DNA from 4 places in the Paractinoplanes hotanensis genome. Region 2 is predicted to be linked to each of the others. Evidence: riboswitches for the same ligand, from Rfam matches in the RefSeq annotation. Region 2 holds a riboswitch; each other region holds the start of a gene.
What was found. A riboswitch is a leader RNA that binds a small molecule or an ion and turns the genes downstream of it on or off. The one in region 2 is predicted to bind cyclic di-AMP.

Region 1: another riboswitch for cyclic di-AMP. It lies ahead of LXN57_RS17925 (coiled-coil domain-containing protein); the one in region 2 lies ahead of LXN57_RS31715 (C40 family peptidase).
Region 3: another riboswitch for cyclic di-AMP. It lies ahead of LXN57_RS24065 (C40 family peptidase); the one in region 2 lies ahead of LXN57_RS31715 (C40 family peptidase).
Region 4: another riboswitch for cyclic di-AMP. It lies ahead of LXN57_RS28475 (C40 family peptidase); the one in region 2 lies ahead of LXN57_RS31715 (C40 family peptidase).

Annotation. Positions count from the first base shown of each region.
Region 1 covers NZ_JAMQOL010000022.1:94,892-98,144, forward strand. The annotation lists gene LXN57_RS17920 (glycoside hydrolase family 65 protein) at 1-725, shown strand, start outside; gene LXN57_RS17925 (coiled-coil domain-containing protein) at 799-1,827, opposite strand; cyclic di-AMP (ydaO/yuaA leader) riboswitch at 1,831-1,963, opposite strand; cyclic di-AMP (ydaO/yuaA leader) riboswitch at 2,175-2,308, shown strand; gene LXN57_RS17930 (coiled-coil domain-containing protein) at 2,312-3,253, shown strand, end outside.
Region 2 covers NZ_JAMQOL010000046.1:134,251-137,503, reverse strand. The annotation lists gene LXN57_RS31720 (AMP-binding protein) at 1-1,199, shown strand, start outside; gene LXN57_RS31715 (C40 family peptidase) at 1,240-1,707, opposite strand; cyclic di-AMP (ydaO/yuaA leader) riboswitch at 1,732-1,863, opposite strand; gene LXN57_RS31710 (FAD binding domain-containing protein) at 2,228-3,103, shown strand; gene LXN57_RS31705 ((2Fe-2S)-binding protein) at 3,107-3,253, shown strand, end outside.
Region 3 covers NZ_JAMQOL010000034.1:33,713-36,965, reverse strand. The annotation lists gene LXN57_RS24070 (sigma-70 family RNA polymerase sigma factor) at 1-640, shown strand, start outside; gene LXN57_RS24065 (C40 family peptidase) at 729-1,694, opposite strand; cyclic di-AMP (ydaO/yuaA leader) riboswitch at 1,707-1,852, opposite strand; gene LXN57_RS24060 (DUF3817 domain-containing protein) at 2,021-2,341, opposite strand; gene LXN57_RS24055 (hypothetical protein) at 2,354-2,761, opposite strand; gene LXN57_RS24050 (DUF6158 family protein) at 2,902-3,114, shown strand; gene LXN57_RS24045 (DUF1360 domain-containing protein) at 3,120-3,253, shown strand, end outside.
Region 4 covers NZ_JAMQOL010000041.1:54,163-57,415, reverse strand. The annotation lists gene LXN57_RS28480 (Mur ligase family protein) at 1-778, opposite strand, end outside; cyclic di-AMP (ydaO/yuaA leader) riboswitch at 1,235-1,420, shown strand; gene LXN57_RS28475 (C40 family peptidase) at 1,427-2,236, shown strand; gene mraZ (division/cell wall cluster transcriptional repressor MraZ) at 2,794-3,225, shown strand.

The DNA.
Region 1 (3,253 bases), on a different contig from region 2:
AGGAGCTGGGCGTCCACCAGCAGTCCGAGGGCTTCACGCGGCTGCAGGAGTGGGACTTCGAGAACACCCCACCCGAGGCGTACCCGCTGCTGCTCAACTACCCGTACTTCGACCTGTACCGCAAGCAGGTGGTCAAGCAGGCCGACCTGGTCATGGCGATGTACATCCGCGGTGACGCCTTCACCCCGGAGGAGAAGGCCCGCAACTTCGCCTACTACGACGCCCGTACGGTGCGCGACTCGTCGCTGTCGGCCTGCGTCCAGGCCGTGATGGCGGCCGAGGTGGGCCACCTCGAGCTGGCCCACGACTACCTGGGCGAGGCCGCCCTGATGGACCTGCACGACCTGCACCAGAACTCGCGGGACGGCCTGCACATCGCGTCGCTGGCCGGCACGTGGATCTCGCTGGTGGCCGGTCTGGGCGGCATGCGCGACTTCAACGGTCAGTTGTCGTTCGCGCCGCGCCTGCCCAGCCGGATCAACAACCTGGAGTTCTCGCTGCTCTGGCGCGGGCTGCGGCTGCGGGTGAACGTGACCGCGGAGGACGCCACGTACTCGCTGCGCAACGGCGGCGGATCGGCTCGCCTGGTGCTCCAGCACCACGGCAAGGACGTCGAGGTCACCCAGGTCAAGCCGGTGACGGTGCCCATTCCACCGGCGCACCCGGTCGGCCCCGCGCCGGTCCAGCCGGCGGGGCGTGCTCCGGTTCGGCGGGCCACCTCGTAAGCGGACAGCAAAAGGGGCCCCGGATTTCTCCGGGGCCCCTTTTCGCGTACTCGAGGCTTCTCGCCTCTCGATATCAGAGCATCGACACGTGCACATGGTCGGTGTGCGCGCTTGGCCCGCTGTAGGAACTCCAGCCCCTGGTCGGGAACCAGATCTGCTTGTACCAGATGACGTAATAGATGCCGAGGCGGTCGGCATTACGCACGAGGAATGCCATCAGGTTGTTGCCGTAGGTCTTCATGTCCGCGTTGTGCGCGACCGCGAAGCCCCGATCCTGCAACGACCAGTCGCAGGCCCGGCCCTTCGGGTGTTCGAACGGCCCGCCGTTGCGATGACAGCCGACGAACCGATCGAAGCCGGCCTTCTGCGTTTCCTTCAACATGTGCAGCGTGCGCGCGGTGATGCAGCCGCCGGTCGTCGGGTCGTCGACGTTGCAGGGCAGGCTCGGGAAGCCGCCGTTCGAGTCGCGCGGAGCCGGCGCCGCGGTCGGTGACTCGGCGAGCACGACGCCCTGGGTCAGGCTCTGACCGCCGACCAGGGCGAGGGCCTTGTCCGCGGCCTCTTTCTGCTTGCGCATCACGACCAGGCTGGTCTGCTGCTTCTTGACCTCGGCGTCGAGCGCGGCCTTCTTCGAGTTGACCTGGTCGATCGCCTTGTTCAGCTCGGCCAGCTTGCGGTCCTGAATGGTGTTGATCTCTTCGAGCGAGACGGCCTTCTGCAGGAAGTCGCTCGAGCCCTGGCTGCCCAGCAGGAAGCCGGCCGTGCCGAGGTGGCCGGTGCGGTACTGCTGCGCGGCGATCGCGTTGACCTCGGGCAACAGGGCGAGGCGCCGGCCCTGGGCCACCTTGATCTCGGCGGCCAGCCGCTTCTGCGCCTTCGTCGACCTCGCCACCGCGGCCTTGGCGGCGACGAATTTGCGGTTCGAGGACTCGATGACGTCGTCCAGAGTCGCGTTCTTGGCGACTGAGCCGCCCGCCTCGTCGGGCGTGGCCGAGGAGCCATCAGGCTCGGCGCTCGCCGGGGAAGCGGGTGCGGCCAGGAAAGACAGGGCCACGATCGGCGCCAGGGCAAGCATCAGCCACCGGCGGGGTCGTACGGTCAATGCAGTTCCTTCCGGTAAACCGCCGACCGGGTTAGCTGACGGGTTCGGGACGGAAGCGATCCCTACCGCTTGCGCGGATACACCCCACTGACCTGGTTCCCCGGCTCGCCTCGCGGCGATTGGGCGGTGGCCTGCCGGCACCTCGGGGGCGGTGCCTCGGTGGCAGAACCGGCGGCCAGTTTACCCGAGAGTTCGCTTCGCTTCAGCGCTGCGGAATGGCAAATTTCGTAGTCATGCCAACACATTCCGTAATTCTCGTGACTGATGGTCGTGGTCGAATTGCACTGCGTGCGATAACTGTCGATTGCTCGATGAGTTGGGTATGGTCGGTGGCGGTCCTCACCCCCAGGGGGCCGCCGCCTAATCGCCTTCACGGCGAGCCGGGGAACCAATCTTTCCGGGGTGAATCCGCGCAAGCGGTAGGGATCACTTCCGTCCCGAACCCGTCAGCTAACTCGGTCGGCGGCCGACGGAAGGAACAGGTGTGCGGCACAAGACTGTCCGGCGAAGATTGGCATCGTCATTGGCGTTGCTCATCGCGATCTCCGGCCTCGCGGTCGCGGTGGCCGGTCCGGCCGGCGCGGCCCCCGGCGACAACGGCGACGACGGCGAGGGCGCTCCCAAGTCCCTGATCCAGCAGCTCCAGGCCGCCTCCAAGGGCTTCCTCGAGGCCCAGGAGGCGCTGACCAACTCCCGCAAGCGGCAAACCCAACTGGCCGCGAAGGTCAAGCAGCTCGACGCCGAACTCGGCCCGCGCCAGGCCGCGATCGACGAGATCGTCCAGCAGTCGTACCGCACCGGCCGCCTCGGGCCGATGACCGCGCTGCTCACGGCCAACTCGTCCGGCAGCTTCCTCGATCGGGCCGAGACGCTCGAGACCGTGGCGGTCAAGGAAAACGCCGCTGTGGCCGATCTGAAGGCCAACCGGGACGCGCAGCAGCGGGCCAAGCTCGCCATCGACGCCGAGGTGCGCAACCAGCAGAAGCAGGTCAACCTCATGGCCAAGCGCAAGGTGCAGGCCGAGAACGCGCTGAAGGCGGCGAACGCCGGCGAGGACGCCGACGAGCCGTCGGACAGTCAGGCCAGTTCGAGCAACAAGGCCAGCCCGGCTCCGCGCAACCGGGACGGCTCGCTGTCCGAAGAGGGCTGCACCCGGAAAGACCCCACCACCAGCGGCTGCCTGACGCCCCGCACGCTGCACGCGCTCAAGGAGGCTCAGGCCGACGGGTTCACCCGCTACGTGGCGTGCTTCCGCGAGCAGAACAGCGGCGAGCACCCCAAGGGCCAGGCGTGCGACTTCGCGGCCGAGAAGAACGGCTTCGGCGGGGTCGCGTCGGGCGGTGACAAGACGTACGGCACCCGGCTGGCCAACTACTTCATCAGCAACTCGAGCCGGCTGGGCGTGCTCTACGTCATTTGGTTCAAA
Region 2 (3,253 bases):
GCCGCCGCATGGTGGCCGTGCGGGCCACGCCCACCGTCGACACCGTCGTCGTGATCACCGCCGCGCTGCTGGCCGGCGTGCCCGTCGTACCCGTGCCGCCCGACGCCGGCGAGCTGGAGCGGGCCCACATCCTCGGCGACTCCGGGGCCGAGCTGATCGAGGCGCACGCCACCGGCGCCGATCACGGTGTTCCGGACGAGCCCGATCCCGACGCGCCCGCCCTGGTTCTCTACACCAGCGGCACGACCGGCCCGCCCAAGGGCGCCGTGATCTCGCGCCGCGCCCTCGCCGCCGACCTCGACGCCCTCGCGCAGGTCTGGCAGTGGACCGCCGGCGACACTCTCGTGCACGGCCTCCCGCTCTTCCACGTGCACGGCCTGGTGCTGGGGGTGCTCGGCCCGCTGCGGATTGGCTCCCGGCTGTCGCACACCGGCAGGCCCACACCCCAGGCGTACGCGGCCACGCCCGGCACGATGTACTTCGGCGTCCCCACCGTCTGGTCCCGGGTCTGCGCCGCCCCCACCGAGGCTCGCGCCCTGCGTTCGGCCCGCCTGCTCGTCTCCGGCAGCGCGCCCCTGCCCGCCCCGGTCTTCGACGAGCTCCGCACCCTGACCGGCCAGGCGCCGGTCGAGCGCTACGGCATGACCGAAACCCTGATCACGGTGAGCGCCCGGGCCGACGGCGAACGCCGCCCGGGGCAGGTCGGCCTCCCGATCCCCGGCGTCGAGACCCGCCTGGTCGGCGACGCCGGCGACCCCCTCGACGAGCCGGACACGATCGGCCACCTGCAGGTGCGCGGGGCCACCCTGTTCGACGGCTACCTGGGCCGGGAAAGACCCGAGGGGTGGTTCGTCACCGGCGACGTCGCGACGATCGGCGCCGACGGGTGGCACCGCATCGTCGGCCGCGCCTCGACCGACCTCATCAAGACCGGCGGCTACCGCGTCGGCGCCGGCGAGGTCGAGGACGCGCTGCTGCTGCACCCCAGCGTGCGGGAGGCGGCCGTCGTCGGCACACCCCACCCAGACCTCGGAGAGCAGATCACCGCGTACGTAGTCGCCGAAGGCGTCACCGAGCGTGCCCTGATCGCCTGGGTCGCCGACCGCCTGGCCGCCCACAAGCGCCCGCGGTCCGTGCGCCTGCTCGACGCCCTGCCGCGCAACGCTATGGGCAAGGTCCAGAAGGGAGCCCTGCGGTGAGCGTCACGTCCTACGAGAACGGCCTCTGACGGCCGGCCCGTCAGCCGGCGACGCGGGCGAAGCGGACCTGTTTCCAGTTCCAGATCTTGGCCAGCTTGACGCGGTCGCCGGGCTTGGGGGCGTGCCAGACCTGGCCGGCGCCCGCATAGACGGCCACGTGGTAGGCGCGGCTGCCCGAGACCCAGAAGACCAGGTCGCCCGGGCGGGCCGCCGCGCTGGTGATCCTGCGGGCGGCACGGTACTGGGCCTGCGCCGTGCGGGGCAGTTTCTTACCGGCCTTGGCGTACGCGAAACCGGCGAGCCCGGAACAGTCGAACGCGCTCGGTCCCTGAGCGCCGTACCTGTAGGGCTTGCCCCTCTGGGCCCGGGCGAAGGCGACGACCTTGAGCCCGCGGGCGGCGACGACCGCTGAGGCTGTTGGTGCTGCCGCGGCGGCCGCGGGGGAGACGAGCATGGTGGTGGCGATGACCGCCGCCGCGGCAACGAGCAGCAGGCGGCGCAGCGTCATGGGGAAAGACAAGACGATCCTCGGTCCTTCAACCGCCTGCGAGGTTAGCTGTCGGATTAGGCCTGAAGGCGGCCCGCCGCTCGCGCGACTTCACCCCGAGCCGGTCCGTGGACCGGCGATGTGGTTCCCCCGTTCCCGCCCGTGGAAGTTTCCTGTCGATGTCAGGTCGGGCCGCCCACAGGTGGGCGGGACTCGGCGTCCCGGGGCGGCACGGGATGACGATCGGCCGCGGTCGGCGATTCTGACCTTTTCGCAGCCGTCCCGGCGGCAACAGTTGTCACAGATCGGAATCCCCGTCCGAAGTCGTTCCGGACATCCGGTATCAGCAGGGAGTGACCGGCGCGATTTCCGGCGGGCCGATCGGTGAGCCTCGTCACCCAATTCGTGCTGATCGCCGACGATTCGGGGCCGGCCGAACACCCCCAGGCGATCACGCAGAGCAACCTAAGGCATCTCTTAGGTAGCTGTTGACATTGGATCGCGCTCAGGAAAGATGCTCGGCAATCGCAGGAGGTGCAGGGTGCAGGTGCCGGCTCCGTTCGAGTACGAGCGTGCCACCAGTGTGGACCAGGCCATCGGTCTGCTGGAACGTCTGGGCAGCTCAGCGCGTCTGGTCGCGGGCGGTCACAGCCTGCTGCCGATGATGAAGCTGCGGCTGGCGAACTTCGACTATCTGATCGACATCAATCCGTTGCACGCCGAGCTGGGCTACATCCGGTTCGCCGGCGACGAGGTACGCATAGGTGCTCTGACCCGTCACCGCGAGCTGCTCGAGTCCGACGAGCTGGCGGCCGCGTTCCCGATCTTCCGCGACGCCGAGCGCGTGATCGCCGACCCGATCGTCCGCAACCGCGGCACGCTGGGCGGCTCGCTGTGCCAGGCCGACCCGTCGGAAGACCTGTCGGCGGTGTGCACGACGCTCGACGCGAGCTGCGTCATCCGCGGGCCGGGCGGCTCGGAGCGGGTCGTGACGATGGAGGAGTTCCACGTCGGCCCGTACGAGACGGCGGTCGGCGACGACGAGATGCTGACCGAGATCCGGCTGCCGCTGCGGCCGGGTGGCGGCAGCGCGTACGAGAAGGTCGAGCGCCGCGCCGGCGACTGGGCCGTGGTCTCGGCCGGCGCCGCGGTGTGGCTGGCCGCCGACGGCACGATCGCCGACGCCCGGGTGGGGCTGGCGGCCGTCGGGCCCAACACCACCGGCATCCGGGAGGTCTCGGCCGCGCTGCGGGGCCGCGAGCCCGCCGAGGAACTGTACGAGCAGGCCGGCGCGATCGCGGCACGCAGCTGCGACCCGGCCACCGACCAGCGGGGCAGCGCCGACTACAAGCGCCACCTCGCCGACGAGTTGACCAGGCGGACGCTGCGCGCGGCCGTGGCCCGGGCGAGGAGCTGAATCATGCAGGTCACGATGACCGTCAACGACGTCGAGGTCACAGCTGAGATCGAGGGCCGGCTGCTGCTCGTGCACTTCCTGCGCGACACGCTGAGCCTGACCGGCACGCACTGGGGCTGCGACACGAGCAACTGCGGCACGTGCGTGGTC
Region 3 (3,253 bases), on a different contig from region 2:
CATGCCGATGCTCGACCTGATCCAGGAGGGCAACACCGGCCTGGTCCGCGCGGTCGAGAAGTTCGACTACGAGCGCGGCTACAAGTTCTCGACCTACGCCACGTGGTGGGTGCGCCAGGCGATCAGCCGGGCCATCGCCCAGCAGGAGCGCACCGTGCGCCTCCCGGTCCACCTGGTCGAAGACGTCAACCGCATGCGCAACGTCACCCGCCAGCTCGTCCGCGAGCTCGGCAGTGACCCCGAGCCCGAGCAGATCGCGACCGCTCTCGGCGTGACCGTCGAGCGCGTCAACGAGCTCACCCGCTGGGCCCAGGACACGGTTTCCCTCGACACCCCGGTCGGCGACGACGGCGACACCAACCTCGGCGACCTGGTCGCCGACAGCGACGCCCCCTCGCCGGAAGAGATCGTGCTGACCGCCCTGGAGCGCCAGCGCATCGAGGGTCTGCTCAACCACCTCGACGACCGGTCGGCCGGCATCATGCGGGCCCGCTACGGCCTCGAGGACGGCCGCGAGCACTCGCTCACCGAGGTGGCTTCCCGCTTCTCGCTGAGCCGTGAGCGCATCCGTCAGCTCGAGATCCAGGCGCTCGGCCGGCTGCGCGAGCTGGCCCGGGCCGAGGGCCTGCAGGCCGCCTGACGTTCCGCCTTCCTTCCCCCCGTTACTCACAAGACGCGAAAGGCCGGTACCCCGAGGGGTACCGGCCTTCTCCGGTTCTCGAGCCGGTCTAGTTGACCCGGCCGTAGCCGTACGGCGTCATGATGTTCATGCCGCGCTTCTTCACCACCGTGCCCGAGTGCGGCGCGTCGATGATCTGACCACCGCCCACATAGAGGGCGACATGGCCGAGACTCCGGTAGAACACGAGGTCACCCGGTTGCAGGTCGCCCTTGCTGATATGGGTGACTTCGTTCCACTGGGCCTTGGTCTGGTGCGACAAGGACTTGCCGGCCGCCCGCCACGCCGCCGAGGTCAGCCCCGAGCAGTCGTAGCTGCCCGGACCGTCCGCGCCGAACAGGTACGGCTTACCGAGCTGGTTGTACGCGAACGTGACAGCGGCACCAGCCTTGCCGGAGATCTGCGGGATCGGGCCGGTGTACTTGCTGCCCTTCTCCTGCCCCTGGCCGAAGGCCGCCTCGCGCATCGCGAACAGCTTCTTGAGGTCTTTCTGGATCGACCCCTTCTGCGCGTTCAGCGCGTTCACCTGGGCCGTCTGCTTGACCTGGGTCGCCTTGAGGGCGGCCTGCTTCTCGGCGAAGCCCTGGGTGGCCGCGGTGAAGGTGTCGATGTCGCGCTGGTTGGACTTCGTGATCAAGTCCAGGTACGCCATGCGGTCCATCATGCTGTCCTGGCCGCCGCCGGTGAGCAGCGCGCTCATCGGCCCGACGCGACCCTGCTTGTAGGACGTGGTGGCCAGATTGCCCACCTGGGCGCTGGCGGCCTTCAGCTTCGCCTGAGCGGGCTTGAGGGACGCCTGGAGCTTGACCTGATCAGCCTGGGTCTTCTTCAGGTTGATCCGCATCTGGTTGTACTTCTCGGTGATGTCCTCGAGCTTGTTGGACGCCGTCTCGATCTGCTTCTTCAGCTCGCTGGCGGACGGGGCCGCGTGTGCGGCTGTCCCCAGCGAGCCGGTGATCGCGACAGCGAGCGCCGCGACGACGAGGACCCGAAGCCTCGTGCGGGGGTGGGGCACCGGTCAGTGGCCTTTCTTCCGCTCGGCCGCCTACCGGGTCAGCTGACGGGCTCGGGTGGGAAGAACACCCTTCCGCTCGCGCGGATTCGCCCCGATGACACGGTTCCCCGGTTCTGTCGGACGCGCATGGCGCCACGAAGATTCGGCGGCGTTGGCCGGCGCCACGGGAGGGGGAGTGGCTGCGGACCGAACCAACCGCATTAACTTATCGGCGGGATCATCAAAAGCAAGGGCCCACAGAGTGATTTAAGACAATGGCCCGATACGCGTTAATGATCCCGATAACAGCAAGTGATTCGACGACCGCAATGCGTGCGGCCGGACTGTCAAACGGGACTTTTCGTCAACTCGGCGGCGGGCACCCATTCCCGGGTCACCTTACGCTCGGCCCAGAAAGACAGGAACGGGATCGTGCCGCTCAACATCACCAGGATCATGCGGCCGAACGGCCAGTGGGCCCGGCGCGACAGATCGAACGTGGCGACCAGATAGACCATGAACAGGAAACCGTGCGCGGGCCCGACGGCCGCGACCACGACCGGGTTGTCCGCGAGATATTTCAACGGCATGCCGACCACGACGAGCGCGAGCAGGCAGACGCCGACGATCCACGCGATGATCCGGTAGCGGGTCAGGGCACCCTGCACTTTGCTTCTGTCCTATCCGGGATAGTCGCCCGGGCGGGCGCCGGGGTGGGCGTTGAGCCAGGCGAGATAGTCGTTGTAGGCGACCAGTTCGGGGTCGTCGGCATCCGGGGTGGAGCGGACGGCCACGCGTACCGGCCGGCCGACCGTAACAGCCTTGCCTGGGAGCTGTTCCTGGGCCTTTTCCGGCGGAGCGGGCTCTGCCGGGTGGCCGCCTTTCCGACGGGCGAGTTGAACCTCGCGGAACCAGAGGAACACGACGAAGGCCGCGAAGACCGGCCACTCGAACATGTAGCCCCAGCTGATCGCGTTGCCCTCCTGGGCGCGGCTGAACTGCCACCAGCCCAGGATCAGGCAGCCCGCGGTCAGCACCACCGCCAGGACATGCCGGACGATCCACGCCGGCGTCCACAGGCCCTTCATGCCCAGAAGCGTACCGGCGCGTGTTTGGCCGCGGCCCGCACGGGCAACCGTCCTGGCGTTCGCCACACCCCTCGGTGGCTGTCCTGGCCCGAAACGACCGGAGGTGCACGATGACAGAAGCTCACGGTGACTCACCGTTGATGGAAACCGGGATCGACCCCGCCTCACTGAGCGAGGACGACCTGTTCCGCGAACTCAGCAGCCTCTACCGGGCCCGTCTCGCGACGCTCCGCCACGGCCCCGACGCCGCCCTGTCGAACCACTTCAAGCGGACGGCCGACCTGGAGACGGAGTACATCACCCGCTATCCCAGCCGCGAGGTCGACACCGACCGGCTCACCCAGGCGTTCTAGGGAGAATCTTGACCGAGTCGCTGGGCGCGCGGCTGACGCGCGTCGGACAGTCGTATGCCCCCCACGAGCATCGCCCGCTGGTCGGCTACGTGACGGCGATGGGCGGTTTCACCGCTCTGGCCGCCGCTCTGGCCGCCGC
Region 4 (3,253 bases), on a different contig from region 2:
CCACGGCCAGCGCGGTCGCCGCGTTGCCGATGTTCACCGTGCCCGGCAGCTGCAGCTTCACCAGGTGCCAGTCACCGCGCGGGTCGACCACGCCGTCGTCCTCGACCCGCCACTGCGCCTGCGGGCGGCGCAGCGGGCAACCGGTGCACCACCAGTCGCCGTTGGCGCGCTCGATCGGGTGGCCGCTCTCGGGGCAGACGAAGGAGTCGTCGAGCCAGCGCTGGCCGGCGCTGAACCAGGTGATGTGCGAGGAGCCCTGCGCGGCCCAGACCACCATCGGGTCGTCGGCGTTGGCCACCACCGAGACGTCGGGGTGGCCGGCCAGCGCGGTGCGCCACATCTGCGCCATCATCGCGACCTCTTTGGCCCGGTCGAGCTGGTCGCGCGAGAGGTTGAGCAGCGCCACCACGCGCGGGTTGGTCTCGTCGATCACCCGGGCCAGGTAGTGCTCGTCGACCTCGAGCACGGCGAACGGTGTGGCGCCCGCCTTGGCCAGCGCCGACGTGTGCCCGGTGGGCATGTTGGCGCCGAAGGAGTTGGTGGCCACCGGGCCGAGCACCCCGAGCGCGGCCGCCGCGAGCCGGGTGGTGGTCGTCTTGCCGTTGGTGCCGGACACGAGCGCGATCGCCCGGCCGGCGGCCAGGTGGGTCAGCAGCTCCGGATCGATCTTGAGGCCGATCCAGCCGCCGATGACCGAGCCGTCGCCGCGTCCCGCAGCCCTGGAGAGCGCGGCCGCGGTCTTCGACACGGAGGTCGCGACCTTGGCGCGCAGGGGCATTTTCCCGTCCGTCACGGCGACGAGGGTACCGGAACGGCAGGTTACGTCGAGTTGCCGAGAGTCCGATTTCAGCGTCCCGGGGCGGACGCTCCGGACAGCCATCGAGATCGGCCGTTCGGCCCACCCCATTTTGGCCGGTGAGAAAGGTTTGAACAGCGGAAGAGTGAATATCGGGCGACCGTCACCCCGATGGTGGCGAAGAATTATGTGTTCTGATTCACCCGTAACTGTAGACCGGTAGTGATTTGTCGATCACTCCTCGTTATGGCATTTATCGTCGCCTGGTAACAAATCGGACAGTGGTCGATATGCCAAACACTCTCAGTGACGAAAGCGGATACTGCAACCTTCGAGAAATTCGGGTAGCAAGGTCTGGCCGGCGGCACCCGCTGCCCGACTCGCGACGACCTGGTTCACGCCGAGCCCTGCCCCGGGCCGGTCGACGCGACCACCCGAGCACCATGTACGACCAACACAGGCATACGGGGGCAGGGACGGGGGACCCAATTCTGGTCCTCTCCGCGCCACCCGCTCCGGTGGCGACCACGGAGAAGACCTTGGGGTGAAGTCGCCTAACGGTGACCGGGCAGCCTTCCCGCCCGAACCCGACAGCTAACCTCGCAGGCGTGCCGGAGGGATATCTCTACCGTGCACGAACACAGTTCGAGCCGTGGCCGCCGCATGCGTGGCGCCGGCACCATCGCACTGTCACTGGGTCTCTGCCTTTGCGCCGGCCAGCTGGTCGCAGCCTCGCCGGCCAGCGCCGCCACCGTCACCCCCATCATGGCGGCGGCTGCCTCGGCGAAGGTCAAGCCCGTGGTCAAGACCTCGTACTCCACCCGGAAGGTCAAGTCCGGCAAGAGTGTCAAGGTGACCGCCAAGTACATCAACCCGGTCAACGGCAAGGTCGTCACGTCCGGCACGGTGCGCCTGCAGGCGTTCCGCAAGGGCAAGTGGGTCAACCAGACGTCGAAGAACCTGGGCAGCAGCGGCTCGGTCGCGCTCTCGTTCAAGCCTGGCACCAGCGGCTACCTGCGCGCCGTCTACGCCGGATCCGCGAAGTTCGCCTCGTTGACGGGCGGCAAGACGTATGTGAGCGTCGTGCCGAACGGCAACAAGATCATCAACGAGGCGAAGAGGCACGTCGGTTCGCTGTACAAGTTCGGTGCGGCCGGCCCCACGCGCTTCGACTGCTCGGGCTACACGATGTACGTCTACAAGAAGACGATCGGCAAGAAGCTGCCGCACAAGGCGAACCTGCAGCAGAAGTACGGCAAGTCGGTCGCCAAGAGCAAGAAGCAGATCGGCGACCTGATCGTCTTCCGGAGCGGCTCGTACGGGTCGCACGTCGGCATCTATGCCGGCAGCGGCTACATGTACGACTCGCCGCACACGGGCGCGCGCGTCTCGAAGCGCAAGATGTACGGCTCCAACTACGTGGTCCGCCGTCTGGTCTGACAACCGGGCACGGATCAGCAACTCAGCGGGGCGCGACCGGTTCGGTCGCGCCCTTGCTGTCAAGGACAGCCCGACCGGCACAGCCGGCCGGGCTGTCCTTATATATGCGAGTGGCCCGTGCGGCGCTCCACTACCCGGCCCGCGGTCCACCGCTCACTGCCCGGCGCCCCACCATCCGCCCCGGGGTCCACCGCTCACTGCCTGGCGCCCACCATCCGCCCCGCGGTCCTCCACTTTCCTCCCCCGGGTGGGTTGACAGGTTTCTTGTCTGGCGGCTTTGGGCGTGTTCGTCACGATTCTCAGCGGGCGCGCTGGAGGATGTCGGAAACCGGACGGGGTTGATCATGGTCTCGCCCTCCACTCGGCACCCCCCTCCCTGAGCTGGGGTTTCGTGTGCGAGCAACCTTCGCGACCCCGTCCATTCCGCTTGCGGGTGGAGGGAAGTGGAGTAGAGTGGAGCACAGTGGCAGGGCCGATGGCGAACCTCACCTGAGCGACCTGCCGACCCGAGTTGACAGGCGGACCGCGAACCGCCCGGGGGCAGGGGGTGGGCGCCGATGTTCCTCGGCACGCACACCCCACGCCTCGATGACAAGGGGCGGCTGATCCTTCCGGCGAAGTTCCGAGATGAGCTGGCGGGAGGCGTCGTGATCACCAAGGGGCAGGAACGCTGCTTGTACGTCTTCCCGATGCCGGAATTCCAGCGCATCGCCGGTCAGCTGCGGGAAGCGCCGGTCACGAACAAGGCGGCCCGGGCTTACGGCCGGGTCTTCTTCGCCAGCGCGCACGACGAGATCCCCGACAAGCAGGGCCGGGTCACCATCCCGGCGCACCTGCGGGGCTATGCGGGTCTCGACCGTGAGCTCGTGGTGATCGGGGCCAGCACCCGTGTCGAGATCTGGGACAAGCAGTCCTGGGAGGACTACCTCGCGGCGAGCGAGGACGAGTTCGCCGACATCGAAGAGGGGGTGCTGCCGGGCGGACTGTGAGGCGTGGCACTCGGCTGGGCCCGCGAAG